2 regions of the Pelagibacterium flavum genome follow, and region 1 is predicted to be linked to the other one. Evidence: riboswitches for the same ligand, from Rfam matches in the RefSeq annotation. Region 1 holds a riboswitch; the other holds the start of a gene.
The links. Region 1 has a riboswitch for cobalamin ahead of cobW (cobalamin biosynthesis protein CobW). Riboswitches for the same ligand answer to the same signal wherever they lie in the genome.

Region 1 (15,187 bases):
GATGAGCAGGCCCTTTTCGTTCGAATTGGCCTCGACCAGCTTGTCGCGGGCGGCCTTTTTCTTTTTCATCTTTTCAGCGTGATAGGCGTCGCGTTCGGCCTCGGTCATCCGGTCGGTCTTTTTGGTGCGTTCGGTCATGTCTCGTCCTCGAGATAGGCGTAGGCGGAATTGGAGCGGGGGGTCCAGAAGCCGCGGATGCGGGCTTCGGAAAACTTTTCGATCAGCTCATCATAGCCAAAGCGGTTGGCGGTGATGAGGAAATCGCGGGTGACGTCGTCCTCGATGAAGGCAGCGAAGGCCAGGTCGAAATGGTGGGATTTGATGGCGCCTGTGGTGGCGGCAAAGCCGAACATGAAATCGACCGTCGCGATGATCTCGAAGGCGCCACGATAGCCGTGGCGCTTCATGGCGTCGATCCATTTGGGATTGACCACGCGGGCGCGCATCACACGGGCGATTTCTTCCTCGAGCGTCCGGACTTTTGGGGTTTCGGGACGCGAGGTATCGAGATGATAGGCGGCGGGCTTGTGGCCCGAGAGGGTTTCGACGGCGGCGGAAAGGCCGCCTTCGAACTGATAATACTGATCAGAATCGAGCAGATCGTGCTCGGCATTGTCCTGGACATGGACGACGGCATCAGCCGATTTGAGGCGGGCAGCAAACAGCGTTTTTTCGGGCACGCCTTCGGTGTGGGCGCCATAGGCGTATTGGCCGGTGGCGAGGACGGCTTCGGCGAGGTCCGATTTTTCGGCCCATTTGCCAGTATCGACCAGCTTGCCGATGCCTGCACCATAGCCTCCCGGCGCAGCGCCGAAAATGCGGTGGCCGGCGCGCAAACCCGCTTCGTCCTGTGTGGCGCCTTGTTCCATCATGGCCAGAGCGTCGGTGCGCATGCGGGCGGCGATGGGGTTGTCCTCGATGGGTTCATCCAGGGCCCCGATGGCGCGGATGGCGCGATCGAACAGGGCGATCTGGGCGGGGAAGGCATCGCGGAACAGGCCCGAAATGCGCAAGGTGACATCGACACGGGGGCGGCCGAGCTTGGCGAGCGGGATGATCTCATAGCCCGAAACGGTGAGCGAGGCGCCCTGCCAGACGGGCCTGGCGCCGATCAGGGCCAGAGCCTGGGCGATGTCGTCTCCGCCGGTGCGCATGTTGGCGGTGCCCCAGACGCTCATGGCGAGCGAAGTGAGCCAGAGGCCATGATCCTGATAGTGGCGCTTCAAGAGATTTTCGGCGGCTTTGTGCCCCAGTGCCCATGCTGTCTGGGTAGGGATGGCGCGGTTATCGACCGAATAGAAATTGCGGCCGGTGGGCAGCGTATCGATGCGGCCACGGGTGGGGGCACCCGAGGGGCCGGGGGCGACGAACTTTCCGGCGAGGCCGTCGAGGAGCGATTTGATCTCGTTGGGACCGGAAGCGGCCAAGCGCGGACGGATGGCGGTTTCGATGGTATCGAGGACTTCCACCGTGGCGGTCCAGTCGGGATCGGGCGCGCGGCCGGTGACGAGATCGGCGGCGAGGGCTTCGAGGCGGTCGATGGTGTCTCCGTTGGAGCGCCACATCCCATTGGTGGCCAAGACATCCGGCTTAGGGCCGCTCCAGGGGGCGGAAAGGTCGAGGGAGAGGGGATCGATGCCGAGCTTGAGATCGTCGGCCAACGCGCGGATGAGCGAAGCATCGCCCCCCTGCCCTTCTCCACGCGGGACGCGGGCGAAGGCGACGAGCAGATCGCGCTCGAATGTGCCGGTGGGGGACTGGCCGAAGATGTGCAGGCCGTCGCGGATCTGGGCTTCCTTTAACTCGCACAGGAAATTGTCGATCTGGTTGAGCGCTTCGGTTTCATCGTCGGGCAGGCGCAGATCGAGATCGAGGCGGGCGTCGCGGGTGAAATCGAGGATCTTGCGTTTGAGGCTCTCCAGACGCCGCTGGTCCATGCCGAGGGCAGCATAATATTCATCGAGCAGGGCTTCGAGGTCCTTGAGCGGGCCGTAGGTTTCGGCGCGGGTCAGAGGGGGGACCAGATGGTCGATGATGGTGGCGCCGGTGCGGCGTTTGGCCTGGGTGCCTTCGCCCGGATCGTTGACGATGAAGGGGTAGAAATGGGGCACCTGCCCCCAGAGGACCGAGGGGTAGGATTCGCTGTCGAGGGCATTGGCCTTGCCGGGCAGCCATTCGAGATTGCCGTGCTTGCCATTGTGGATAAGAGCGTCGACGCCGAACGCATGGCGCAGCCAGAGATAGGAGGCGATATAGGCGTGAGGAGGCACGAGATTGGGATCGTGGAAACTGATCTCCTCGGGCACATCGTAGGCGCGGGCCGGCTGGAGCAGGATGGCGATGTTGCCGAAGATTTTTATGGGCAGATGAAAGGCGTCGCCGCGCACGAAGGGATCGGCTTCCGGCGTGCCCCAGCGGGCGGGGACATCCTCGCGGATGCAGGGGTGAAGGGTTTCGAGCCAGGCCTTGTAGGTTTCAATCGGAAGGGTGGCGTCCGAAGTGCCCTGCCGGGGGCGGGCGTTGGTAGGGCCGGATTGGAGGTGTTCGATGAAGGCGGTGCCCGACGGCGGAACAGGCCGAACATGATAGCCCGCTTCAGCGAGGGTTTTGAGAATTTCGACGCTCGACTGGGGGGCGTCATAGCCGACGCCGTTGGCGAGGCGGCCATCCTTTAGCGGGTAGTTGGCGAGGACGAGACCGATCTTGCGCTCGGGGGGCGATTTGGCGCGCAGGCGGGCGTAGTTTTGCGCGAGGTCGGTGGCGCGGGCGATGCCGTCGGGTTCGGGGGTGAAGGCGGTGAGCGGGCATTGGGTGCGCTCGTGCCAGACCGCTTCGGCCTTGTGGCCGACGATCAGCGCGCCGACGCGGCCATCGATTTCGGGCAGGACCACCTGCATGGCGAGGTCCTTGGAGGTCAAGCCGCGCGGGTCGGCTTCCCACATGATGGGTGGGCGCGAGCCCTGGACGAGCTGGATCACCGGCGCATCGGTGAGGGCGAACGGGTTTTTCTCGGGGGCGAGATCGTTGATGCCAAGGGCGAAGCCGATGAGGTTGAAGATGGCGGCAGGCTCGATGTCACCCAAAGCTTGGCGCACGAACGCAGCGCAGTCGGGAGATTTAAGCGAGGAGATGACGATGGGCACTGGCGCCAGACCGTGACGCTCCAGCCCGCTTATCAGCGCTTCGAGCGTCGCTGTGCCCGAACCCTCGAGGACGGCGCGGTAAAACAGAATGGGCACATGGGCCGGCTTTTCGCGCGTCGTTCCCATCGGTTCGGGACAAACATCCCGCGCCAGCTGGCCGACAATTCCTCGTTCCCGATCCCAGAAGCCGAAGGCGGGGAAGGGATCGGGGGCATGGGCGATGGGATTGCCCGCAGCGAGGGCGCGAAAGGCCGATAGGATCGCATCGGCGTTGTCAGGGCCGCCGGTCAAAAACAGTTTGTGAAGGGCGTGCCAATCGGGCTCGGGGATTGTGGAGCGGGACAACAGCACAGGATCGGGGACCGCGTCGCCGGGCAGGAAGGCCAGAGGAATCGATTTTTGCCGTGCCAGCATTTCGATTTCATCGCAGCCATAGGGCCAATAGGCCGAGCCGCCGATGAGGCGGATCACGATCAGTTTGGAATGAGCGAGGGTATCTTGGCACCAGAGGTCCACCGAGAAATTGTGGGTCAGCCGCATGAGATTGGCCAGCCGCAAGCCGTCCTCGCCAGCCCTATCGGCGGCGGCGGCGAGCATGGCCAGTTCGCTATCGGCGGACGAAGCGAAGGCGAAATCGCCCGGGGTCTGGGCGAGGTCGATGGCCTCGCCTTCCTGCTGGAGCGCACCGGCCTGGGCGGCAAGCAGATGCATCAGCGGTCGCTCCAGGGGCGGACCGTGAGGGCCAAGGCGACAATGCCAGCAAGGGCTGTGGACATGATAGTAAGCGCGTCCAACTGATTGCGGCCAGAAACGACGCTCAGAACGAGTAGCGGCAAGACTGCACCGGTCATCCCCCCGATCAGGATCACGCCGGTCCAGCGTTGTGAGGTGGTGTAGAGCATATCATCGGCCACCAGCCAAAGTGCGGCGGCGGCGATGGCCGCGAGTAACCCAAGCTGCCAGCTGTAAACGAGATGGCCGATGAATATGAACGGGAGAAGATTTAGGAATGACTCGTTTTCCCAGGACCGCCCGACGACCATGAAGGCAACGAACGTCACCAGTGCGCCAATGACAGGGCCGGCCAGAACGATCCACGCCGCAAGCGCCAGTCGGGAGCGTCGATAGGCAGTTTCCGTATCCGGCCCTGTCATCGCTATGCCGCCTCGGCAATCTTTTTCAGGCTCGCCTCGATGGCATCGCGGGCCAGGGGGCTTTCGCCGATGACCACGAGGCGGGTTTCGCGCGCTTCGCCCTCTTGCCAATCTCTATCGAAGTAGGCGTTGACGCGGGGGCCGACCGCCTGGATGGCCAGGCGGGCGCGGGCGCCGGGGATGGCAGCAAAGCCTTTGAGGCGCAAAACGTCATGGGTGGCGATGGTATCGGCGATGGCGGTGAGGAGCTGGTCGCGGCCGGGGCCGGAAGGGATGGTGAGCGAAAACGAATCGAAATCGTCATGCTCATGGCCCTCGCCATCGTGCTCAAGCTCGTGATGGCTTTCGCGGCCCTCAAGATTGTCCTCGGTGGACATGCCAAGACCGAGCAGGGCAAGCGTATCGACGTGGCCGTTGGCGGCGCGCACGATCTGTGTGCCAGGGCGCATGTGCTTTTTGAGTTCGGCTTCGACGGCTTCGAGGGCGGCGGGTTCGACAAGGTCGGTCTTGTTGAGAACGATCATGTCGGCGGCGACCATCTGGTCTTCGAAAAGCTCGCCCAGCGGGGTTTCGTGATCGAGCATTTCATCGAGCCGGCGCTGGGCGTCGACGGCCTCTTCGTTGGCGGCGAAGCGGCCTTCGGCGAGCGCGGCGGCGTCGGCAACGGTCACCACGCCATCGATGGTGACCTCGGCCTTGATCTCGGGCCAGTTAAAGGCGCGGATCAGGGGCTGGGGCAGTGCCAGCCCCGAGGTTTCGATGACAATGTGATCGGGGCGGTCAGGGCGGGCAAGGATCTGGTTCATGGTGGGGATGAAATCGTCAGCCACGGTGCAGCAGATGCAGCCATTGGCCAGTTCGATCATATCCTCCTCGCGGCAGGTTTCGTCCCCGCACCCGGCGAGCACGTCCTTGTCGACCCCGATATCGCCGAACTCGTTGATGATGAGCGCGATGCGCTTGCCCTTGGCGTGGGCGAGCAGATGGCGGACAAGGGTTGTCTTGCCGGCGCCGAGGAAGCCCGTGATGACGGTTGTCGGGATTTTCGAGGTCATGCGACCCTCCATGGAATAGCTGAAACAATCTAGGCTGAAAGGGGGCGCCGCGCAGAGCGGCTGCGCGGTGGGCGCAGCGGACCTGTCGCCTTAACATGTCCTATGCGCGATCGGCTCCCCTAACGGGCAAAGGGCGGATCGGACAGGACGGATCGCGGGCCGGCCGCGGGAAAACTTCTGGTCGTCACAGCAACACCCTCCGTGTGCAAATGCGAAATGCCGCCCCCATCATGGGGCCGGTTCTCTGTGCTGGCAGGTCTCCTGGCTGGCCACTTTCGAGCAATTCGGCGATTGTCCAATCGCCTCATGGCTCCCGATTCTCATCGGGCGCGCTTCCGAACCGCAAAAGTGATATCCACTTTTGCTGGAAGCGCTTCATCGGCTTCCGGATGCCTTCCCGACCCTCAGGATCAGTGGATTTTCCGGAATCCATCGCGGCTTACAGTTGCGGGGGCAGCCACGGCATTGGCCCCTTTTGGGTCGTCCGCACCGTGTTCCCTTTTGCTTCCCGTTTCGACTCTTGCAACGAAAGGGGAACCAACACGGTTCTAGATGTGCCACGCGCAATGACCCCGCGTCAATTGCATCGGAGAGCGTGCTCGCTTATCACCAGAGAGAACCAGACAATCGGAGAGGCAGGATAAAGATGAAAACGCGGCGATTGGGCAAAACCGACTTTCTGGTTTCCGAAATCGGATTGGGTACCTGGCAGCTGGGCGGCGATTTCGGCCCGATCGAGGATAATGACGCCTCGACGATCCTGGCCAATGCGGCGCGGCTGGGGGTCAATTTCTGGGATACCGCTGACGTTTACGGCAACGGGCTTTCCGAGCACCGGATCGGCACGTTCTATGGCAAGCCCGACGGGCTGGTGGTGGCCACCAAGGTGGGCCGTGCGGCGGCGCTCTATCCCGACAAATACACCAAGGGCGGGGTACGCGAGAGCCTTGAAGAATCGGCACGGCGGCTGTGCGTGGACAGTATCGACCTGGCGCAGCTGCACTGCGTGCCGCGCGACGTGCTCGAAGCGGGCGAAATCTTTGGCTGGATGGATGAGATCAAGGCCGAAGGTCTGATCAAGAACTGGGGCGCAAGCGTGGAAACGATCGCCGAGGCGGAGATCTGTCTTGAGCACGAGGGGCTGGCGACGCTGCAGATCATCTTCAACATCTTCCGCCAGGACGCGGCCGAAAGCCTGCTCGACAAAGCGATGGAGCGCGATGTGGGGGTGATCGTGCGCCTGCCGCTGGCTTCGGGGCTGCTGTCGGGCAAATATACGCGCGACACCGAATTTTCCCCCACCGACCACCGGAGCTACAATCGCGACGGGCAGGCATTTTCAGTGGGCGAGACGTTTGGCGGCATCCCGTTCGAGGTCGGGGTGGAACTGGCCGACGAGTTGCGCGGCTATGTGCCCGAGGGCCAAAGAATGAGCCTTTTCGCGCTGCGCTGGATTTTGGACCACAAGGCGGTCTCCACGATCATTGCCGGGGTTTCGCGGCCCGACCAGATCGGGGTTAACGCAGAGGCCGGGGACCTACCCGAATTGCCGCGATCGGTCCATGAAAGCCTCGCCACCTTCTATGCAGAAAAGGTGCGACCCAATATTCGCGGCGAGATCTGAGCCGGCTGGGTCAGGCCCTTGCCAGCAATGCCGTCAGTTCATCGGGCATGAGCAACGGGACGTCGTGGCCGCAGGGCAATTCGTGTACCGTCCAGGCCGGATCGTTGCGCAGCGGAGCGGCGACAGAGCCGAAACCATCCCAGCCGGTGGCGAGGATGAAGGCCTTGCGGGCGATCTTGAGATAGGCGCCGGTAACTTTGAGGCGTTCGGTGAAAGTGCCCGTCGGCTGTGGCGTGGAGAGAGCAGCGACACGGTCGCATTCGGCCTTCGTGGCGTATTCGCCGTCGCCGATTTCCGGGGCCGGCACCACCGGACCAGTGAGTTTCTCACCCATGATGTCTTCGAAGGACTGGCCATCTTCAGGAATGAAGGCATCGAGATAGACGATCGAAGCGATGCGCTCGAGCGCACGCTCGGCAACACCTGTGGCGACGAACCCGCCATAGGAATGGGCGACCAACACCACATCGCTGAGGTCATGCCAGACCATCTCGTTGACGATGTCGTTGATGTGCGTGCTCAGGGTAATGGGCAGTTGCGCAAGGTGCGAGCGCTCCCCCAGCCCGCTCAGCGTCGGCACATGCACGTCATGGCCCGCCGCGCGGAGCCGCTTTGCCACGAGATCCCAACCCCAGGCGCCAGCCCAGGCACCATGCACCACAACAAAGGTCGTCATCGCTTCCTCCTTTTTATGATTGCAAAATACAATCACTTGCTTTTTACAACCATTAGACATAGAGTCAACCCTATGGACTCATCGCCTTTTCGCTCCGGCTGCCCGATCAATCTCGGCCTTGAAGTGTTCGGGGACAAATGGACCCTATTGATCATCCGCGACATGATGTTTGCGGGCAAAAGGCATTTCCGCGAGTTCCTGGCCTCGGACGAAGGTATTTCCACCAACATTCTGGCGGACCGGCTGGCCATGCTGACGCGCATCGGCATCATCACCCGGGCCGACGACCCCAGCCATCGCCTCAAGGCCATCTATTCGCTGACCGAAAAAGGCATCCAACTTCTGCCGGTGATCGCGCAGATCAGCCGCTGGAGCCGCCGCTATATGCCGGTCGACCCCGTGCTGGCCGCAACAGGGGAGGCGCGGGACCGGGCCGGGCCGGGCGCGGTGGAGGCGCATATGGACGCCTTGCGGGCGGTTCATCTGGCTGGAGCCCCATAGAACACCCTGCCGCTTGGCAGGCAGGTATGAGCTTACGGTCTAAACGACAATATGTAGAGAGGATACATGGCACTCAAACGGATGGACAATGTCGGAATCGTCGTCGAAGACCTCGGCCGGGCGATCGAATTCTTTGGCGAGCTGGGGCTCGAGCTCGAAGGGCGGGCAACCATCGAAGGAGAATGGGCCGGACGGGTCACCGGACTGGGCGACCAGTGCGTGGAGATTGCAATGATGCGTACGCCGGACGGTCATAGCCGGCTTGAGCTTTCCCGCTTCGTCACCCCCGCCGTTGTGGCGGATCACCGCAATGCGCCGGTCAACGCCTTAGGCTACCTCCGCGTCATGTTCACCGTGGACGATATCGACGAAACGCTCGAAAAGCTCGGCAATCGCGGCGCGCAGCTGGTGGGCGAAGTCGTTCAGTATGAAGACGCGTATAGGCTTTGCTACATCCGTGGGCCGGAGGGGCTGCTGATCGGGCTCGCCCAGGAACTTCGCTGAAGAAATCCGGTCGGTGCCGGCAGGCTCGTGCGAGCGCGGCACCGGATCAGCCCATGGCCGCATCAGGATGTACATTTTCGAAGGTTCGACGTGCGCGGATAAGGATTGGGCTTGATTTTGGCGCGGGAAGCGCGCTTTCGATTTCGGTCCGCCAATCGTGGCGATGTCCGAGACCTGATTCATGACCGCCCTTGCTGCCGTCCCTTCTCTTTTCTCCCTTGCTGCCCCGATCCTGCTCCTGATCGCCTCGAACGTCTTCATGGCGTTCGCCTGGTACGGACATCTGAAATTTCCCGGAGCGGCGCTGTGGGTGGTGGTGCTGGTGAGTTGGGGGATCGCGTTTTTCGAATACTGGCTGGCGGTGCCCGCCAACCGGATCGGGTATGGCACCTATTCGGCGGCCGAGCTCAAGACCATTCAGGAAGTGATTTCGCTCTCGGTCTTCGCGCTGTTTGCGATTTTCTATCTCGGCGAAAAATTCACACTCAACCACATGCTCGGGTTCGGCTTTATCGCGCTGGGGGCGTTTTTCATCTTCAAGGGGCCGATCCGCTAGAGCCCTGTCTGATGGCAGGAGGGACCGCCCCGAAAGGCGGTCCTTTTAGTGTCAATGGACGGCGCCGGAGCCGCCGGCGACGACGATGCCCATGGGGAGGCCATCGACGGCGATGGTGCCGGAAGGCTCGAAGGCGACCGCGTCGATGCGATGGATCTGCGAAGCGTTGGGGTCGGTGACGAGGATTTCGTCGCCCGCCACCGCGATGCGGGGGCGCGGGTCGGACCAATGACCGTCCATGGAATAGGGGCCGGTGAGTTCGAGAGTGGCGCTTATTTCACCCGAGAGCGTGTTAAGACGGTGCAAATTGCCGTCTTCGGTGAAGATATAGGCGAACTGCGGCCGGACGGAATCGACGGCGAAATGCACGCGGCGCGTGGGCAGATCGACGAGGCGGAAGCTTTCCTGATGGGGATCGATCAGAACGAGACGGTCGGCGCCGTAATTGCCGAGGAAATACTGGATGCCGACGCCACCGAGCAGGGTCGAACTTTTGCCCTCGGGCAGCGCTTCATCGTAGGGGAGATGGGTTATCTGGGGGTCATCGGCGCTGTCAGTGACCAGAAGAAGGCCCGTATCGCAGGCGATGGCAAGCAGATTGCCGGAACTTGCCTCACCATGAAGGCCGGGACAGGCGTGGGTATCGCCAACCTGCCGGTCGTCGGCGTCGAGCACATTGATACCGACGGGCAAGTTGGAGGGGTCTTCGGGGTGCGGTTCGGTGATGAGCGTATAATCGCCATAAGCAGCGGCAACACCGTGATGGGGGGCGCCGGACGGTACGATGCGCGGCTCGGTTGCGCCGAAATCAGACTCATCGATGATTTTTGCCACGCCCTCATTATCGAAGAACAGGGCGATCTGGCCGTGATGGTCGACGAAGTGGACCGGATATTCGCCTTCGATTGCTGTGTCGAGCAGCGCGGGATCGGTGATCTCGATATCGCCATGGTCGCCGTGATCGTCGATTGCGATGCCGGTGTCGATGGCCTGGACGATATTGGCATTGCCCTGAACGGCAAAGACGCGCTGGGCGCTGGAGGTGACATAGAGGCTGGCTGGACCGTTAAGCGCGAAGGTGTCGACGACTTCGCCGGCTTCGAGGTCGATAACGCTGACGGTTCCCTGGGCCTGATCGGCGACGAAGGCGCGCCAGACGGAAATCTCGTCGGCATATGCTGCTGTGCCGGGGAGAGACATGCCGGCCAGCAGGATGGCGTGGGATATCGGAGCACTTGGCTTCACGGGATTTCTCCTATTAATGATATAACGTAACATTTGCATCCAGATATGCACCGGCGGGACTGGGCAGTAAGGAACCGAAATGAGGGTTCGGGCCTGATAGCGGTGCAGCCCCTTAAGGTGGCGAAAAGGCCATGGATGTGGGCGGTGATTTCGGGGTGGGGCGGGTGCCCTAAGGCACCCCGCCCCTTTGCCCGGCAACCGGGTCCGGCAGGCAAACCGGCTCAGTCGGCGAGGCAATCGAGAAGATTGTCGGCCATGGTGTTCATCAGCGTGAAATAGAGTTCGGGACCGTCGGCGATGTCGGCCCCCAGGGGATCGAGAGTGCCGATGCGAGCGCCGGTGCCCTCGGCGATGGTTTCGATGACCTGCGGGGAGAACTGGGGTTCGGCGAAAAGACAGGCGGCGCCTTGCTGCTCGACTACGGCGCGGAGTTCGGTCATGCGCCCTGCCCCCGGAGCGATCTCGGGATTGACCGTGAACGAGCCCGATGCCTCGATGTCAAAGCTTTCCTCGAAGGCGTGATAGGCGTCGTGGAAGACAAAGAAGGGCTTGCCGCGGGCCGGTTCGAGGCGGGCATCGATTTCGGCCTGCAGCGCATCGAGACGGGCGGCCAGGGCCTGGCCGTTGGCATTGTAGGCTTCGGCATTTTCCGGGTCGGCGGCAATCAGCGCGTCGGCGATGGCGGCGACCATCAAGCGGGCGTTTTGCGGATCGAGCCAGAGGTGGGCGTCGCCATGTTCATGGTCATGCTCGTCTTCATGAGCATGATCGTCCTCGTCGACGTGTTCATCCTCGGCGTGCTCTTCATGTTCGTGTTCTTCGTGCTCGTCATCGTGGCTGTGAACTTCGAACAAACCGCCTTCGCGAAGTTCGCGAATGTTCATGCCCTCGATATTCATCATCTCGACCTTGGTGGCACCGGCCGAAAGTGTATCGAGGGGACCATCGAGGAAGGTTTCGAGATTTTCGCCAATCCAGAAGACCAGATCGGCGCTTTCAAGCTTGCCGGCGTCGGAGGGGCGCAGGGAAAAGCCATGCGGGCTTGCTGCGCCTTCGATGAGCAGTTCAGGTGTACCCACGCCTTCCATGACGCCAGCGACCAGCGAATGCAGCGGCTTTATGGTGGCGACCACATTGGGCGCGGCGAGCGCGGGGGTGGCTGCAAAAAGCGCGATGGCGGCGGGGGCGAGAAGGGCGAAGGCTTTATTGGGCATTGTCGGAAGGGCTCCAGACGATTATGTTATGACATTACACAGTGATGTAATGCTATAACATTGCGACTTGAGTCAATGCGCATCTGTCAGGATCGGGCATGAAAAATTTTACCGCTCCCGAGCGGGACGACATCGTTCGGATCGAAGGCGTCGGGGTGAAACGCGACGGACGCTGGCTGGTGCGCGGGGTGGACATGGCCATTGCGCGCGGGGAAATCGTGACGCTGATCGGGCCGAACGGGTCGGGCAAATCGACGACGGTCAAGACCGCTCTGGGCATCATCAAACCCGATGAGGGGCGTGTGTGGCGGGCCAAAAACCTTGCCATCGGCTATGTGCCGCAAAAGATCGCCATGGACCGCTCGCTGCCCATGACCGTCGAGCGGTTGATGGGGCTGACCGGACGCCGGACAAAGGCCGAGATTGCGGCGGCACTGGAAATGGTGGGGATTTCCCACCTCGCTCGCGCGCAGGTGCATTCGCTTTCGGGCGGGGAATTCCAGCGGGCACTGATTGCCCGCGCGGTGATCGGGCGGCCTGACCTTCTGGTGCTCGACGAGCCCGTGCAGGGGGTCGATTTTTCCGGCGAGGTGGCGCTTTATGATCTGATCGGGCGGATACGCGATGAGACCGGATGCGGGGTGGTGCTGATTTCCCACGATCTGCATGTGGTGATGGCGCGCACCGATACGGTGATCTGCCTCAACGGGCATGTGTGCTGCCAGGGCACGCCCGACAGCGTGGCGGCGAGCGGGGAATATGCGGCGCTGTTCGGACCGCGGGCGGCCGAAACGCTGGCGATTTATCGCCATGAGCACGACCATGCGCATCTGCCCGATGGAACGGTGCGAGATGCCAAGGGGCAACTCCATTTCGACCATCACGCGCATGGGCCCCATTGCGAGCATGACCATGAAGGAGACCACAGGCATGCTTGAGAGCTTTTTCACGCGGGCGCTGATCGCCGGGCTAGGGCTGGCGGCGGTGACGGGGCCGCTGGGCAGCTTTATCGTCTGGCGGCGCATGGCCTATTTCGGGGATACGATGGCCCATTCGGCCATTCTGGGGGTGGCGCTGGCGCTGTTCTTTTCATTTTCGCCCGTGGTGGGGGTGTTCGCCATTGCGGTTATGGTGGCGCTGATCCTGGCGTTCTTGCAGCGCCGGGGCACGCTTTCGGCGGATTCGCTGCTGGGACTGCTCAGCCATTCGGCGCTGGCGCTGGGGCTGGTGCTCGTGTCGCTCATGCCCAATGTGCGGATCGATCTGATGGGATTGCTGTTTGGCGACATTCTTGCGGTGTCGGTGAGCGATATTGCGATGATCTATGGCGGGGGAACCCTCGTTCTGGGGGTGCTGGCGTGGCTGTGGCGGCCGATGCTGGCGGGCACTGTTTCCGAGGATATCGCGCAGGCCGAGGGGCTGAACCCCGAGCGCACACGGTTGATATTCATGGTGCTGCTCGCGGCACTGATCGCCATATCGATGAAAATCCTCGGCGTGCTGCTGATTACCGCGATGTTGATCATTCCCGCCACCGCCGCGCGAAGGCTGGCCAATACACCCGAGCAGATGGCGATTTATGCGGCGCTGGGCGGGATCGCCGCCGTTCTTGCAGGCTTGTGGGCTTCGCTGCATTTCGATACGCCATCGGGACCCTCGATCGTGGTTGCGGCGCTTTGCGTATTTGCTATTACCTCCATCGTCCCGCTGGGCAACAAGGGAGCCGCCTGAGAAATGAGTGCGCATTCCGATCTCACCCGCAACCAGTCGCTGGTGCTCGACCGGCTGGAAAAGGCCGACGCGCCCATGAGCGCCTACGCGATCCTCGACCAGTTGCGCGATGACGGGTTACGGGCACCGCTGCAGGTCTATCGGGCGCTCGAAAAGCTGCTCGATATGGGACTGGCGCACCGGCTGGAATCGATGAACGCGTTTGTCGCCTGCGCGCATCCGCATTGCCATGATTCAGGGCTGATCGCCTTTGCGATCTGCGAGAAGTGCGGGCAGGTTTCCGAGTTCTCTGACGATGTGGTTCGGGAGCGACTGACGGGCTGGGCGGACCGGGAGGGGTTTGTTGTCAAGCGCACGACGATGGAGATACGCGGGGAGTGTCGGGTATGTGCGGCCGCGTGAGGCGGTCGTTTGGGCCAACCACGACACGGCGTCATCCCGGACTTGATCCGGGATTCAGTATGCGGCAACGCCTGAGCGCATCTTGAACGCTACCGGGCCCCGGCTCAAGGCCGGGTGACGGAGTGTGTTGGGATAGTGTGAGTGTGAAAAGCTATTCCAGGAAATAGGTGATCGTCGTCACCACCCTCACCTTCTTGTCCATCTGCTTTTCGGAGCGCTGGTCGGGGATTTCGACGGCGGCGAGGATCTCGAAGACGCCCTGATTGGCGGTCTGGATGGTGCCGACTTCGGCGCCCGCTTCCTCGGCGAATTGCTGGGCGGCTTCGCGGGCACGTTGGGTGGCTTCGGCGAGCATGTCGGTTTTGAGATCATTGAGCGCGGTGAAAATGTAGCTCGGGCCGGCATTGTAGCTGTCGGAGGAGAACACCACGCCGGCGCGCAAAAGGTCGCCGATGTCGCGCGAGGCGGCGGCGATAGCCTCGACATCGTTCGAGGTGACCATGAATTCCTCGGTCAGAACGAAGCGCGCCATGTCGGGGGTGTTGGATGCGTTGTAGCCGGCGAGACGGTCCTCGACGAGGATATTCTGGACCTGCATCGAATCTTGAGGGAACCCGGCGCCGGTGAGGAAGTCGCGCACTGCGGCATCGGAGGTTTCGAGCTGGGCGCGGGCATCTTCAAGGGTCGGGCCGGTGGCGACGAACTTGATGGGCCAATAGGCCAGATCGGCGGTGACGTTGCGCTCGGAGAGGCCTTTGACCGTGACCGTGCGGATGGGCTGGCGGGATTCGATGAGCGCCTGACCGCCCAGCCAGCCGGCCAGAGCCAGACCGATTGCGACGAGCAACGCGGCGAGAATGCGCGAGATGGATTGCATGATTGGTCCCCAAATTGTCTTGGCCGGTCGCGGCATCGAGATGGAAAAGTCTGCACCTTTTCCTGATGTCACTCCAGCACGCCCCCCGGCGCAAGGCCGATGGGGCGCTTCAATTGTGACCGGTTTTGGGCAGGCCGTTAGGCCACCTTGGAAATATCGGGGACCGCATCGAGCAGCATGCGGGTGTAGTCGGCCCTGGGGGCGCTGAAGATCTGTTCGACGGGGCCGCTTTCGACCAGATTGCCGTGATGCAGGACGCCCACAGCATCGGCCATCTGGCGCACCACTGCGAGGTTGTGACTGATGAGCAGATAGGTGAGCCCGAACTCTTCCTGCAGCCGGCTCATCAACTCGAGAACCTGAGCCTGGACGGAAACGTCGAGAGCGGAGGTGGGTTCGTCGCAGATGATGAATTCGGGTTGGCTCGAAAGCGCGCGGGCAATCGCGATGCGCTGGCGCTGGCCACCGGAAAACTCGTGGGGATATTTGCGCATGGAGACCGGAT
Region 2 (15,187 bases), 1.2 Mb from region 1:
AGCCGTCCGGCCTGAACACAAACGCTAACCAATAGTTGACGAGGTTAACCATGCAGGCGTACCATTAAGCGGTACTGGCTAAGCTTTCTGAGCTGACGCTATTCGCCAGCCAAGTATTTCATGAAAGAGAGCCAGTACTCCAGGCTTTGGAGGAGGCCTCTCATGACCAAAACCAGACAATTACTCAGCTTATTGGCAGTCGCCGCATCGTCGGTTTCACTATTGGCCGTACAGGCCGGCGTTGCCCAGGACAGTCCGATCGACGATCTCACGCCGGTCACTGACGAAATGTTGAATAATCCGCCCGACGGCGACTGGCTGATGTGGCGGCGCACATATAACGGCTGGGGCTACAGCCCGCTCGATGAAATCAACAAGGACAATGTTGGCGATCTGGAACTGGCCTGGGCCTGGGGCATGTCTCCGGGCGGACGGTCGCAGGAAACGCCCCTCGTTCATGACGGAATTCTGTATCTCCAGAACTCGAGCCATCTCATCCAGGCCCTCGACGGGGCCACGGGCGAGTTGATCTGGGAGTATGAGTACGAACTCCCCGATGAGGTGAATCCCAACGGAGAGCGCAGCAAGGCGATTTACGATGACAAGCTGATCATCGCCACTCGCGATGCGCATCTGATTGCGCTGGATGCCAAGACCGGCCAGCTGATCTGGGACAAGACGGTTGCCAACTACGAGCACGGCTTTGCTTTCTCCAGCGGACCTATCGTTGCGAACGGCGTCGTTGTCCAAGGCATGACCGGGTGCAGCAACGCTCAACCCGGCGGCTGCTTCTTTACCGGGCACGACGTGGATACCGGTGAGGAATTGTGGCGTGTCCACACCATCGCCCGCGGCGATACGCCCGAGGGCAATAGCTGGAACGGTCTCCCCCTGGAAAGCCGCTATGGCGCATCGGCCTGGATCACCGGCTCTTACGACCCCGAGCAGAACCTGATCTTCGCCGGCGTCGGACAGCCCTATCCGTGGAACGTCGAGATCGCGGGGCTGACTCCCCCGAGTTCGGATCCCAACGTCACCAATGAGGCACTCTACACCAACTCCACACTTGCCATCGATGTGACCACGGGCGAGCTCGAATGGTACCACCAGTATCTGGAGACCGACTCTCTGGACCTCGACTATGCCTATGAGCGCATATTGGTGGACCTGCCGTTCAACGGCGAGATGCGGCAACAGGTGGTGACGACCGGAAAGATCGGCATTATCGAGTCGCTCGACCGGACGACGGGTGAATGGCTGTGGGCCCAGGAGACCGCACCGCAGAACGTGGTGCTTTCTATCGATCCGGACACCGGCGAAAAGGAGATCAACCCCGAGGTCATTCCGGTGATCGGTGAGACCACCTTCAACTGCCCGGCCGACCCGGGCAGCAAAGCCTGGCAGGCCACGGCATACAGCCCACGGACCGAGACCCTGTATCTGCCAACGGTTGAGTTCTGCTCCAACACCACGGTCAATCCGCTCGATCCGGGTGAGATTTACACCGGTGGCGGGCTGCAGACCTTTGCTCGCGTGCCGCATCCTGATGGCGATGGCAATATCGGGCAAGTCCGTGCCATCAACCTCGTGGACCAATCGGAGGTTTGGCAGTATCGGCAATATGCACCAGTCACCAGCGCAACCCTGCCGACTGGTGGCGGGCTGGTGTTCGTTGGCAGCCTTGATCGCAAGTTCATGGCCTTCGACGACGAAACTGGCGAAAAGCTCTGGGAAAGCGGGCCGTTGAGCAATTCGCTCGAATCCTTCCCGATTTCCTACGAGGCGGGCGGCAAGCAATATGTTGCCGTTGTCGCGAACTGGGCCTCGGGTCTGGGCCGCCTGGCATCGCTGACCCCGGACATCCGCCTGCCGTCGGACAATCCGGCAACACTGTATGTGTTTGCGCTTCCCGACTGATCGGAAGGCGCCATCCGAGAAGCGGGGCGGGCTCGGAATTTCCGGTCCGCCCCGCGTTTTTCGGGGAGGGTCGATTTTTCGAGACCGCCTTTCACCCACTGCCACCACGGCCAAGTGGCAACGCCCATGGACCCCGGCTCTTGCCGGGGAAGCGCTGCAAGATACGCCGGCACCAATAGAGGAGACACCAATTGTCCTTTGCCTTGCGCCCGGTCGTCACGCTTCTGGTTTCGGCGCTGGCCATTGCCATAACCGCACTGTCGCCGTGGCCCGCCTCGGCACAGGAGCCTGAATTCTACGACGTGCCCTTTGCTCCGGGGCAATGGAATATCGGCCGGCAGCTCAACGAGTCCCAATTTCGCTATTGCGTGGACGAGCGCGATCCCGACTGGGCGATTGGGGATGCCATCGCCGAGGCCATTGCCACGGGATTGCTGCTCGAACCACAACGATATGTGGTTCCCAGCGACATGGTGAGTGAGGACATCACGAAAATCTACCAGATCCTGCTCGAACATTGCGACGTGCAGATGGGCTTCAAGCTCATTCCCGAAGGGCTGCCCGAATGGGTGATCGCCACCCGCCCCTATTACGAAGCCGGGTATGTTTTCATTACCACCGATCCAGCCATTCAGACGCTGGGCGACCTGCCTCCCTCCAGCCCCATCGGAGCGACGCTGGGCACGTCGGCCCATTTTCAGCTCTTTACCTTTGTCTCAACGATGGCGCCGGAAGACCGCTGGCCGGTGTTTCCAATGGGCACCAACCAGCTTTCCATCGACTCGCTGCTCAACGGCACGGTGGATGTTGCGCTGGTCTGGGCGCCCAGCCTGTGGGCCGCGCAACGCGACAATCCCGACCTTGCGGACATCCACGTCGTGGACCCAAGTCCCTTGCAGCCGTCCAGCCTAGGGGTGGGCGGGCTGTTGCTCGCTGAAAATACCTTTTTGCGCACGGCCATCGACGAGGCGATTGAAGCGCTTACGGCGGATGGCACAATCGGCGCCATCCTCGAAGAGTACGATTTTGCGGCTACGCCTGCCCCGTGACCGCGTGGCCCTTTACTTCTGGACGATCAATTTGTTGAGCGATTCCATGTCGGAGGGCAGCGGATCGCCGGCCGGAAAGCCGTTTTCCTGCAGGATATAGGCCATCAGATCGGCATAGACCTCGGGCGAATAGCGGCCCGGCGCATTGGGCGGCATCAGCAAGCTCATGAACCCGAACATTGCCGAGGCCGGTGCCCCGTTGGCGAATTTCTGCTCGAACGCCAGCCCGCGCAATGGCGGCCCGCCGATCAACCCGCCGCGCAGATCGTCTCCGTGGCAGTCGACGCAGTCTCTTTCAAACCTGTCCTCACCGCGATCGGCCTGCTCGGATGAATAGTGCACCGGGCTCATGGTGCTGTCGTCCTGGGCGAAAACCGGTGCGGAAAGAGAAAAGGTGCCAGCGACCAACCCGGTGAGCATCACCAAGCGAGACGCGGGGCTACCAATGATGGGACCCATAATTTCCTCCCGTTGCGGACCAGCTCTCACAGAAGCCAATCAAGGGAAGGCATCTTGAGGTGAGGCGAGATGGTCCTTGAGCCAACAGCAAAGCCGACGCCAAAGGCAATTGCAAGCACAATATGGGTGGTCGGGGGGATCAGCCCGGCATTGCGGGCGGCGCCTTGGCACCGCCCGCAATGCTTCACTCGACGGTGATCGGGGAGCGGCCGAGCACCGATTGGTTGGCCACGTCGAGAAAGCGGATCTCGTATGTGCCGGGTTCGTCGGGCAGCTTGAACTTGGTGGCCTTTTCGGCACTGGCGGGCTGGGCTTCAAGCCATGCGAAATCGGCCTGATCGGTGCGCGCCAGCGACACCCGCGCGCCCTCGACATCCGCAGTCCAGGTCACAAGGATCGTCTCTCCCGGCGCTGCGGAAGCGGGCACATCGAGACCGGCGCCAAAATCGAGGGCGCTGCCCTCTTCAAGCACTTCAATCGGTGTTGAGGCCATGGTGATCCCGCCCTCATCGAGCACATAGCGAACCTCATAGAGCCCTGGATCGGCCGGTGCCGTGAGTTCCTGCTCGGTGTCGTCCCTGACGCGTTGATAATCGCCATAGCTGCCTTCCTCGGCTCCGGCGGGAACGATCGTCACATAGTCGTTGGAGTTGATGGTGCCGGTGTAGCTCACCGCAAAGCGCGCATTGGCAATCACGATTTCGGGCGCCGAAACGCTCACATCGCCATCCACCACCTCGACCGGGGTCGAGGCCATGGTGCGTGCCCCTTCATCGAGCACGTAACGGACTTCATAGAGTCCAGGCTCAGCGGGGGCCGTCAGCTCCTGTTCGGACGCATCGCGCACACGCTGGTAATCGAGATAGCTGCCCTCATCGGCTCCGGCGGGAACGATGGTGACATAGTCATTGCCATTGACGGCGCCTGTGTAGTTGACGGTAAACCGCGAACCGACGGTCACGGTTTCGGGCGCCGAAACCGTCGTCTCGCCTTCAACAACTTCTATGGGCGCCGACGCGAGGGTCCGCCCGCCTTCGTCAAGCACGTAGCGCACTTCGTAAAGGCCAGGTTCGGCGGGGGCCGTCAGTTCCTGCTCGGACGCATCGCGCACACGCTGGTAGTCGGTGTAACTGCCCTCCTCGGCACCGACCGGAACAATGGTGACATAGTCGTTGCCATTGACCGAACCGGTGTAGCCGACGGTGAAGCGAGCGCCCACTGTCACCGTCTTGGGCGCGGAAACCGTGGTTTGCGGTTCGACCACCTCAATGGGGGTCGATGCCATTGTCCGCCCGCCCTCATCGAGGACGTAACGCACTTCATAGAGCCCCGGATCGGCTGGGGCCGTCAGGTCCTGTTCGGACGCATCGCGCACACGCTGGTAATCGGTGTAACTGCCTTCATCGGCGCCGACCGGAACGATGGTGACATAATCGGTGCCATCGACGGCACCGGTATAGCTCACGGTGAACCGGGCACCGGTGGTGACGGACTCCGGGGCTGTGACGGTGACTTCGGCATCGACAACCTCAACCGGGGTCGAGCCGGCTGTTTCTCCAGTTTCCTCAAAGACGTAGCGGACTTCGTAAAGTCCGGTTTCGGCCGGGGCCCTCAATTCCTGCTCGGAATCGTCGCGTACGCGCTGATAGTCGCCAAAGCTGCCCTCATCGGCGCCGACCGGAACGATCGTCACATAATCGCTTGGCTCGAGCGTTGGCGCCCAGCTTACCGGGAAGCGCATGCCGACGGTTACGCTGGCCGGTGCCTTGATATCGACCTGGGAGACTTCGGGTTCAGGCTCGGGTTGGGGCTGGGGCTCGGGCTCGGGCGCCTCCTCGATCACCTGCTTGACCTCATCGAGCGCGTCGGCCAATTCGCTGGCGTTGGAGGCCGGCACGAAGACGCCGCCGGTGTTTTCGGCGATGCAGGAAAGCTGGGCATATTCCTCGGACGCCACGTCAAAGCCGATTACGTGGGTGGTGAACGCGATGCCGCGCTCTTCGAGATGGCTGGCCAGCGCGCACGGATCGGCCTCGCAGTTTTCGATGCCGTCCGAGATCAGGACCACGGTTGCGGGGTTTTCGAGATAGACCAGTTCTTCGGCGGCATGTTCGACTGCAGCCGACAGCGGTGTGCGGCCCAGCGGGTTGATGGCGTTGACCGCATCAATGAATGTGGCGGGCGAAATGGGCTGGGGCGCAATGACCGTTTCGATATCGCCGCAATCGCCCTCACGGCGATGGCCATAGGCCACAAGACCCAGATTGGTCTCGGCAGACCACTGGTTCACGAGGTCGCCCAGCACCTCGCGGGCAATCTCGATCTTGGTGACCCCGTCAATCTGGCCCCACATGGAGCCTGAAGCGTCATAGACCACCATCACGTCCTGTGCGGCTGCCTGAGTGGTGCCAAGGCCAGTGGCCAATATTGCCGCCATAGCCAATGTCTGGATGCGTTTCATCGTCGTCCCCTACCCGTTTTGCGGCGCAGCGCCAGGAGGATCCAAATACAAAGACACGCCAGGCCGCGGGCGCAGTAAACGCAATTTTAGAACGTCTGGCAATCACCCCCAGCGGTGCTGAAGTCCTTGCAAAACGTCACAAATAATTCATAGCGCCAGCGGCTGCGCTCCTAGCCTCGTCACGGCGCGCGCGCCGGCGGCGATGGCGGAAGCCAGGGCAGCTTCGGGGGTTTCTCCGCGCAGCTCGGCAGCCAGAAAGCCTGCCAGAAATGCGTCGCCGGCGCCGGTGGTATCGACCACTTCGACAGCTTCGGCGGGAACCGCGCGCGGCTCGGTGCCTCGCGCGGCGAAGATGGCGCCCTGATTGCCGCGTTTGAGGACCGCGCGGGGGAAAACCCCGAGCAGGGCCGCGATCTGGCGGTGGGGATCGGTCTGCCCAGTCAGAAGCTCGGCCTCGTCGGCGTTGGGGAAAATGATTTCGGCGTCCGCCGCCCAGCCGAGGAAATTGTCGTGGCCGACAGCGGCCAGAAAGCCCGTTGAAGCCGGATCGATGCTGACGGGGATGCTTCTTGCCTTGGCGCGGGCGGCCAGCGCCATGACTGCGGCGCGGGGCCTGGGCTCAAACAGGGCGTAGCCCGAGATGTGCAGCCGGTCCATGCCGTCGAGCAGCTCGAAAGGGAGATCGGTTTCACCCAGGTGGGCGTTGGCACCGCGATCGGTGAGAAAGCTGCGCTCTCCATCGGGATCGACAAGGCAGATCAGCGTGCCGGTGGGATTGGCCACATCGCCGCTCAGATGGGCGGTGACGCCCTGCCCTTCGAAATGGCGACGAAGGCGAACCACATCGGGGGCGCCCACGCGGGCGGCGAAATGGGCGTCGACGCCCATGGCCGCCAGCCACACGGCCTGATTGGCGCCCGAACCGCCGGGCATCTGGCGGATGGTGGCCGGTGTATCGGTGCCGCGCGCAACGGGCCCTTCGGGCACGACGAGAATATCGGTGATGACGTCGCCAACGACGAGGATGCGGCCAGTCACGGTCAGTGGTTCTTGACGAGGGCGGCCGCGATCCGGGCTGCCACGGCGGCGTTGTTCTTGACCAGTGCGATGTTTGCGACCAGCGACTTGCCGTCGGTCAGCTCAAAGATGCGGTTGAGCAGATAGGGGGTGAGATCCTTGCGGGTCACGCCTTGCCGCTCGGCATCGGCGATGGCGGCGGCGATGCGGCCGTTGATTTCGTCGGCGTCGAGGGCGTCGGCCTCGGGGATCGGGTTGGCGACCAGAACGCCGCCGGTCATGTTCAGCGCGGCCTGTGTGGCGATGAGGGCCGCGACCTCCTGGGGCGTGTCGAGGCGGTAATCGACCCCATATCCGCTTTCGCGCGCGAAGAAGGCCGGGAAGGCGTCGGTGCCATAACCGATGACGGGAACACCATTGGATTCAAGCACTTCGAGGGTTTTCGGAATGTCGAGAATCGACTTGGCGCCGGCGCAAACCACGGCGACAGGGGTTTGGGACAGCTCGGTGAGATCGGCGGAAATATCGAAGGTGGATTCGGCCCCGCGATGCACGCCGCCGATGCCGCCGGTGGCAAAGACCCTGATGCCGGCCATGGCAGCGATCTGCATGGTGGTGGCGACGGTGGTTCCGGCGGTGAGGCCCTTGACGAGGATGGCTGCGAGGTCGCGCCGGGAGGCCTTGGCGGCTTCAAGCCCGGTCCTGGCCAGGTCCTCGAGCGTTTCGCCGGCCACGCCCACATGGCATTTGCCGCCCATGACCGCGATGGTGGCGGGCACCGCGCCATTGTCGCGCACGACCTGCTCCACCGCCAGCGCGGTCTCGAGGTTCTGCGGATAGGGCATGCCGTGGGTGATGATCGTAGATTCGAGGGCCACGACTGGCTGGCCGTCAGCCAGGGCGTATTTGATCTCGGGGGAGATCTCGAGGTAATCAGACATGAAAGGACCTTGTGCGTTTGGGCGATGCAAACCACAGCCGGGGCGACAGCGCAAGCAGCGATCTTTAGCCTTTCCTGCCTCTTTCTTCCGGCGTCATACCGGGCCGGGGATCCGGAATCCGGTAACCGGCAGCGCTGGTGCCGGTATCGCTGGCACGGAGCGTACTGGACCCCGGCTCAAGGCCGGGGTGACAAGGGAATAGAGTCGCAAGAAAGCGGTAGCCGCTATGCCGTGATGGCGCCCTTGATCCGGATCACATCATCGGCCAGCTCGGCATCGATCCGGTACACTTGGGCCAGCCTTTGGGCCGTCAGGACCTCCGCCAGTGTCCCCGAGGCCGCCAGCCTGCCGTGGTCGAGCAAGAATGCCCGGTCGCAAAAGCGGGTGGCGAGGGTGAGATCGTGGAACGAGGCGAGAACCGTCCTGCCCCGGCGTTTGACCGCTTCGAGCAATACATATTGGTAGTGCAGGTCGAGATGGTTGTGGGGCTCGTCGAGAATGTAGATTTCCGGGTCGAGCGCCAGAATTTGCGCGAAAAACAGGCGCTGTTGTTCGCCGCCGGAGAGATGGGCGGCATCCTCTCCTGCCCGCCCGGCGAGACCGACGAGGGACAGGGCTTCGTTGCACCGGGCCGCAGCCTCCTGGCGGGGCAGCGCCAGCGGCAGCAGACCGAGCGCCACGACCTCGTAGAGCGTCAACCCGGCCAGCGACACGGACTCCTGGACCAGTGCCCCGACCCGCGCCGCATAGGCCTTGCGGGGCCAGTCCTTGAGGGGCTTTCCATCCAGAAGGACCGTTCCGGTATTGTCGGCCTCGGCGCGATAGAGGACGCGCATGAGGCTCGATTTTCCGGCGCCGTTGGGGCCCAGCAGCGCGTGGAATTTTCCGCGCTCGAGCGCAAACGAGACGCCGTCGAGCAATTGCGCCTCGCCCTTTTTGAGCGAGACCGCTTCAAGAGTGACAATCGGGTCAGAAGCCACGGCGCACCCTCCGCAGGATGAAGACAAAGGGGGGCGCCGCAAACAGCGCCAGCAGTACGCTGAGCGGCAGTTCTTCGGGGGCCAGCACGATGCGGCACAGCAGATCGACCACCACCAGCACGATCATGCCGAGCACCACGGCCAGCGGGATCAGCTTTTTGTGGGGCGCGCCGACCAGAAGCCGGGCCATGTGCGGCACGATGAGCCCGACAAAGCCCACGATCCCCGCTCCGGCCACCGACAGCCCGGTCAGAAGGGCGGCGAGACTGAGCAGAGCCAATCGCAGGACCGGCAGCGGCACGCCAAGGGCCACAGCCCGCTCGTCGCCGAGCAGCACGGCGTCGAGCATGGTGGCGCACAGCCATGTGGCAAGCAGGCCGAGCGGCAGGGCGATGGCCAGCGGCGGAAGGTCTGCCCAGCGCGCGCCGGCGGCGGAGCCCATCAGGAAGGACAATGCCTCGCGGGTGACCTGGGGATCGGCGAGATGGATGAAAAAGGCGGAAACCGAGGAAAAAAACAGCGATATGGCAACGCCAGCCAATATAAGAACCAGCTTATCCATGCCCCTGCCCGGCTGGAAGGCCAGCCCGAGGGTGAGAATAAAGGCAAGCATTGCGCCCAGAAAGGCCAGCAGGTCGAGCCCGAAACTGGCAACGAACGTGGCGGGCAGCCAGACGATGGCGGCGGTCGCCGCAGCGGACGCCCCGGAGGACAGGCCCAGAAGGTAGGGCTCGGCCAGCGGATTGCGCAGCAGGGCCTGCATGATGACGCCCGACAGCGCCAACCCGCCCCCGACCAGCGCCACCATGATGACACGCGGCAGGCGCCATTCCCAGATGATCAATTGCAGATTGGGCTGCGCGTCTGGCAGGCGCAGCAGCGCGCTGATACGCGCATCCCACGGCAGATCGGCGGTGCCCCAGAAGGCACCGGCCAGCATGGCGAGCACGAGAAAGCCTAGCGCCAGCCCGAGGGTGACGCCGTAGGGAGCGCGGTTCATGTTCTAGTTCAGGTCCAACTGTTGGAGGCCAGCTGCGAGGCGTTCGACCCCATCGACGAAGCGCAGCCCAAGTATGGTTTCGGAGAACGGGACGACGACATAGTTCCGTTGCCGGACCGCACGGAGCTGGGAGAGCACCGGGTCACTTTCGAGCTGTGCGCGCTTTTCCTCGGCGGTCGACCATTCGGCTTCGATCAGAATGATGACGTCGGGATCCGCCGTCGCCACCGTTTCCCAGGCCAGATCGGCCCAGCGGCCCTCGATGTCGCCCGCGATGTTTTCAAGACCGACCGACTCCATGAGCAGTCCCGGCGCGCCGCAGCAGGCCGCAGAAAAGGCGGTGTCGGTGCCCGAGTCAAAGAGAAAGGCCGTCAGCCCGGCGCCCGACGCGCCGGTTGCCGCGGCGTCGAGCCGCGTGCGGATATTGCCGGCAAGTGCGTCCGCCTTATCCTCGACGCCAAAGAGCGCGCCAATGCTTTCAAGGTCGATGAAGATGGGATCGGTGGTCATGCGTATATCGGCGGGGTGCTGATTGCGGCATTCGGCATTGACCACATAGGTCCCGATGCCGATGTCGTGCCATTCGGCTTCGGCGCCCAGGTTGGTGTCGTTGAAGGCCGAGGCAAAGCCGGCAAAAAGAAAGTCGGGGTTTTCGGCCAACACCACTTCCCTTGCCGGATAGCGGTCCGAGAGCACCGGGACGGAATTGTAGGCTTCGAGCCACTGGTCGGGGATCGTGTCGTCGAGATAGGCGGTGCCGATCATTCTGTCTTCGAGCCCCAGCGCCAGCATGACCTCTGTTGCCTGCTGGTTTAGCGTAATGGCGCGCGCAGGCGGGGAGTCATAGGCAAAGCTGGTGTCGCAGCTCTCAATTGTCTGGGCGAAGGCCGAGTTGGTCAACAGCGACAGGGCGACGGCGAGTGCCGGGCGCAGCAGGTTCATTGCGATACCTCATGGATCATCAATTGGGGGAGCGATTTTCCGTCTTTCAAAACGGTCGAAACGAAGCGGGCGACATCATCGGCGTTCGCCAGCCGGTACCAGTGTCCGGCCGGATAATGGGCTACGACAGGGCCGTTGTTGCAGGGGAACAGGCAGCCGGTGGTGGCCACCAGGCAATCGCGCGCCACACCCTGGCGCGTCAGTTCCTCGGCAAGAATGGCGCTGAGTGGGCCGGATTCGCGGAAATTGCAGCGCGGGCCGGTACAGACGAGAAGATGGTGCCGATGCGCCGGCACCTCGTCCCAGCCCGCGCCATCTATCGAACCGCGATCAGTCTCCACAGGCGTCGCTTCGGCGGCATTATCGAGGCTGGATCGGGCGATTGCCGCCAGTACGGCCTCATCGCCGATCTGATCGGACGCCAGGGCCAGTTCGCCATCAAACCCGCGCTCACGCTGCCAATGGGCGAGCGCACCGGGCAGCCAGGCGAAAAGACTGTCGGAAAACGGGATGCCGACCGGCTGAACGAGGATATTTTGTGCGCCCTCGCCCACCAGCGCGTCGAGCGCCGACATCGGCCCGGCCTCGCGGCCTTCCATGCGAACGATGGCGCACGGGATCGGGCACGCTCGGGTCAGCGATGCCTGAAGCGCCTTCAAACGCCTGCCCTTCAGATAGGGCTGAGAAATCAGAAAGAGAATTGCGTCAGGTGTCATGAGCCCACCTTCTCTTGCGAGAAGGCGGTGGGCTTTGTGTCAGCGGACGCGCTGCGTAAAAATCCATACCTGCCCCCTGCCGGCACACCTCGTCCGGCTTGTTGGTCTGTTGCAGGCGGCAGGTCTCCTGACTCGCGGCATAGTCTTCATCTCGAAGACAGTGCAACACCCCTTCCCGACTTTCGTCAGTGGTCTGGCGTTGCGATTCGCCGCTTACAGTTGCGAGGGCAGCTCCGGAATTGGCCCCTTATGGGTAATCCGCACCGGTATTCCCTTTTCATCCGCGCTCTACTTGGCGGAACCGTCAGCGGAGCAAGACATAGCCCTGTGCGAGGGTGGGAGCAAGGGGGTTCAGCGCCGAGGCAGCGTCGCGACGAAATCGGCATAGTCGCCGACGCGGATCTTTTCGAGCAGGGTGGAAAGGTCATCGAGGGGGGTCAGTGAATAGTCCACGCGCGCATCGATGGCCGGATAGGGCTGGTCAGAAAAGGTCTTTATCGCTGCAGACTGGATGCCGCGCGCATCGCCGCCCGCCACGTCGCCTGCCGTCAGGGCGGCCAGAAGGCGGAGTTCCAGCGGCCCGCCGGCGCGCAAAAAGCCTTCGGCCATGGCAGGGACAACATCGGCGTTGGCGAGAAGATTTCCGGCGATGGCGATATCGGTCTGCAACTGCATGCCCACACTCTCGGTGAGGTCCGAGCCGCTCCAGCCCGCCGTTGCGCCCGTGCGGTCCATGACGATCAATTGCCGCCGTTCGCGCTCGGGGTCGGCAATTGTCAGGGCATAGACGATTGCCTCGGCCCCCTGCCCGGCTTCGAGCGCCGCCAGCCCGTCAAAGGCATAGAGCGGATTGGTGTAGCCTTGGGTTGCCAGCGCCCCCACCCCTGCGCGCGCGTGGGGCACCAGCGAGCCGACGGCGGGTCCGCCCGTGGCTGTCGCGACGCCGAAAGCACCGGTTGCGCGGTCGTGGGCGAGGATCGAGAACGTCATGGGCAAAAATTCTCCCTGCCGCCTTTAAGGCGGATCTTCTTTTTCGCTCGGACTTTCGAGACGAGAAAGTGGGGACCACTTTTTCTGAAAGTCCTCGTGTAATTTATAGCGATAAATGTATTGCCATGTCCATTTATGCTGATAAATTTAATTTCAGACCAGCGCCTCCACGGCAAGCTCTGGGGGCCAAGTCAGAACCGCAAAGGTTCGTTCACTGGTTTACCGCGCACCCAATGCGCCAAAGGAGAGGTTGTCATGAAAAAGCTTTTAGCCGGGGCCGCCATAGCCGCGCTGATGGCCGCATCGCCGGTCGTCGCCCAGACCCCACCCAATGTCCTTATCGTCGGACAGATCGCCGAGCCGCAGTCGCTCGACCCGCAGGTTTCCACCGCGGTCAACGACTTTCGCATCCTGGTCAACATCTATGACGGGCTGGTCCGCTATGCCGATGGCACGCTGGAAGTCGAACCGGCTCTGGCCACGGACTGGACGATTTCCGACGATGGGCTGACCTATACCTTCAATCTGCGCGAAGGTGTCACGTTCCACGACGGCACGCCGTTCAACGCCGAGGCGGTGAAGTTCAATTTCGATCGCATGCTGGACGAGGACCATCCCTATTACGATACGGGGCCGTTCCCGCTGTCGTTCAACTTTTCGGCCGTCGACAGCGTCAACGTGATCGACGAGCACACCGTCGAGTTTGTTCTGACCGAACCGTTCGCGCCGTTTCTGTCCAACCTCGCCTATCCCACGGGGCTCATCGTGTCGCCACAGGGTGTGATGGACAATGTGGACGATTACGGGCGCAATCCGTCGGGGACCGGTCCGTACCGGTTTGTCGAATGGCAGTCGAACACCCGTGTCGTGGTCGAAGCCAATCGGGACTATTGGGACGGCGCGCCGGCGCTCGAGGCCGTGGTCTTCCGCCCGATCACCGATGCCAACACGCGGGTTGCCGAAATGCTTTCAGGCGGCATCGACGTCATGGTCGAAGTTCCGCCCGACAATGTCAGCCAGTTCGAGGAGGATTCCGCGTTCGAGGTCTATGAGCAGGCAGGGCCGCACGTCTGGTATGTGATGCTGAACGCCCAGTACGGTCCTTTCGCTGACAAGCTGGTTCGCCAGGCCGCGAACTACGCGGTCAACAAGGACGCTCTGGTCAACGATATCTTGCAGGGTACGGCCACGGTCTCGGACAGCCCGATCGCTCCGGCGTTCAACTGGGCCTATAACGAAGATCTCGAGCCCTATCCGTACGACCCTGACATGGCCGAGCAATTGCTGAGCGAAGCCGGAGTCGATAACCCCGAGGTCACCTTCTATGTCACCGAAGGTGGTTCGGGCATGCTCGATCCGATCACCATGGGCACGGCCATCCAGGCCGATCTCGAGGCCGTTGGGTTCGATGTGACGATCGAGACCTATGAATGGAACACGTTCCTGGGGATCGTGAATCCTGGTCTCGGCGAGGATGTCGACATGGCGGAAATGGCCTGGATGACCAACGATCCGGACGTTCTGCCCTTCCTGACGCTGCGCACCAATGCCTGGCCGGAGGCCGGGGGCTTCAATTCGTCGTACTATTCCAATGAAGAGGTCGATGAATTGCTCGAGGCGGCGCGGGTGGAAACCGACATCGAAGCGCGCGGCGATCTCTACAAGCAGATGCAGGAAATCGTCTATGAAGACGCGCCCTGGATCTTTGTCGCGAACTGGCAGCAGAATGCGGTGACGACCGAAGCGGTGGAGGGTTTCTCGTTGCAGCCGAGCTTCCTGCTGCAGCTGGGCGACGTCTCCAAGCAATAGGGCGCCTGACGGGTTACCAGCGACTATCGGGATCGGCGGGAGAACCGCCGGTCTCCACCGGAGGGACAGAGGAGGCCGCCCATGCTGGCCTATATCGCCAAGCGGCTCGTTGCCGCCATACCCGTATTGTTCGGGCTTTCGATCATTGTGTTCGGGATCATGGCCATGATCCCCGGCGATCCGGCCACGGCCATTCTGGGTGCCTACGCCACGCCGGAAAATGTCGAGCGCGTCAATCGCGATCTCGGGCTCGACCGCTCGCTGCCCGAGCAGTACATCGCCTGGATCACCAATGTCCTTCAGGGCGATTTCGGCCGGTCGTTCAGGCTCAACCGTCCGGTGCTCGATGAAATTCTCGAGCGTTTCAGCGCAACGCTGATCCTTGCCGGCGCCTCAATGATCCTGTGTTCGATCCTGGGCCTTTTGGCCGGGGTCGTTTCGGCGGTCCGCCAGTTCGGCTGGACCGACCGGATCGTCACGTTCTTTGTGCTGATCGGCATTTCCACGCCCGCTTTCTGGCTGGGGCTGATCTTCATCCTCCTGTTCGCCGTGCAATGGCGCGTGCTGCCCGCTTCGGGCATGTATGCCGTCTATGGCGGCGGCGATCTGCCAGACCTTCTGATCCATCTGATCCTGCCCGCCACCACGCTGGCCATTGTCGCGACCGGCGTTATCGCGCGGCTCACCCGCGCGGCCATGCTCGAAGTGCTGCGGCAGGATTTCGTGCGCACGGCGCGGGCCAAGGGGCTCAACGAAGGCGCGGTGATCTACCGGCACGCCTTCAAGGCGGCGCTGGTTTCGATCATTCCCGTGATCGGCATCCAGGCCGGGTTCGTGATGGGTGGTGCGGTCTATATCGAGACCGTGTTCCAGTGGCCGGGCATCGGGGCGATGCTGGTCAACGCG

Region 2: another riboswitch for cobalamin. It lies ahead of OF122_RS12090 ((2Fe-2S) ferredoxin domain-containing protein); the one in region 1 lies ahead of cobW (cobalamin biosynthesis protein CobW).

The regions. Positions count from the first base shown of each region.
Region 1 covers NZ_CP107716.1:3,562,043-3,577,229, forward strand. The annotation lists gene cobO (cob(I)yrinic acid a,c-diamide adenosyltransferase) at 1-138, opposite strand, end outside; gene cobN (cobaltochelatase subunit CobN) at 135-3,854, opposite strand; gene OF122_RS17870 (hypothetical protein) at 3,854-4,297, opposite strand; gene cobW (cobalamin biosynthesis protein CobW) at 4,300-5,352, opposite strand; cobalamin riboswitch at 5,587-5,909, opposite strand; gene OF122_RS17880 (aldo/keto reductase) at 5,999-6,976, shown strand; gene OF122_RS17885 (alpha/beta fold hydrolase) at 6,987-7,652, opposite strand; partial or broken gene OF122_RS17890 (winged helix-turn-helix transcriptional regulator) at 7,725-8,138, shown strand; gene OF122_RS17895 (VOC family protein) at 8,220-8,657, shown strand; gene OF122_RS17900 (DMT family protein) at 8,839-9,213, shown strand; gene aztD (zinc metallochaperone AztD) at 9,265-10,458, opposite strand; gene znuA (zinc ABC transporter substrate-binding protein ZnuA) at 10,680-11,672, opposite strand; gene OF122_RS17915 (ATP-binding cassette domain-containing protein) at 11,771-12,610, shown strand; gene OF122_RS17920 (iron chelate uptake ABC transporter family permease subunit) at 12,579-13,403, shown strand; gene OF122_RS17925 (Fur family transcriptional regulator) at 13,407-13,805, shown strand; gene OF122_RS17930 (SIMPL domain-containing protein) at 13,957-14,682, opposite strand; gene OF122_RS17935 (ABC transporter ATP-binding protein) at 14,820-15,187, opposite strand, start outside.
Region 2 covers NZ_CP107716.1:2,404,393-2,419,579, forward strand. The annotation lists gene OF122_RS12045 (pyrroloquinoline quinone-dependent dehydrogenase) at 163-1,917, shown strand; gene OF122_RS12050 (substrate-binding periplasmic protein) at 2,109-2,966, shown strand; gene OF122_RS12055 (c-type cytochrome) at 2,979-3,425, opposite strand; gene OF122_RS12060 (VWA domain-containing protein) at 3,610-5,886, opposite strand; gene OF122_RS12065 (carbohydrate kinase family protein) at 6,034-6,924, opposite strand; gene OF122_RS12070 (pseudouridine-5'-phosphate glycosidase) at 6,927-7,844, opposite strand; gene OF122_RS12075 (ABC transporter ATP-binding protein) at 8,069-8,824, opposite strand; gene OF122_RS12080 (FecCD family ABC transporter permease) at 8,814-9,824, opposite strand; gene OF122_RS12085 (ABC transporter substrate-binding protein) at 9,828-10,766, opposite strand; gene OF122_RS12090 ((2Fe-2S) ferredoxin domain-containing protein) at 10,763-11,482, opposite strand; cobalamin riboswitch at 11,583-11,803, opposite strand; gene OF122_RS12095 (DUF1028 domain-containing protein) at 11,834-12,472, opposite strand; gene OF122_RS12100 (ABC transporter substrate-binding protein) at 12,728-14,281, shown strand; gene OF122_RS12105 (ABC transporter permease) at 14,363-15,187, shown strand, end outside.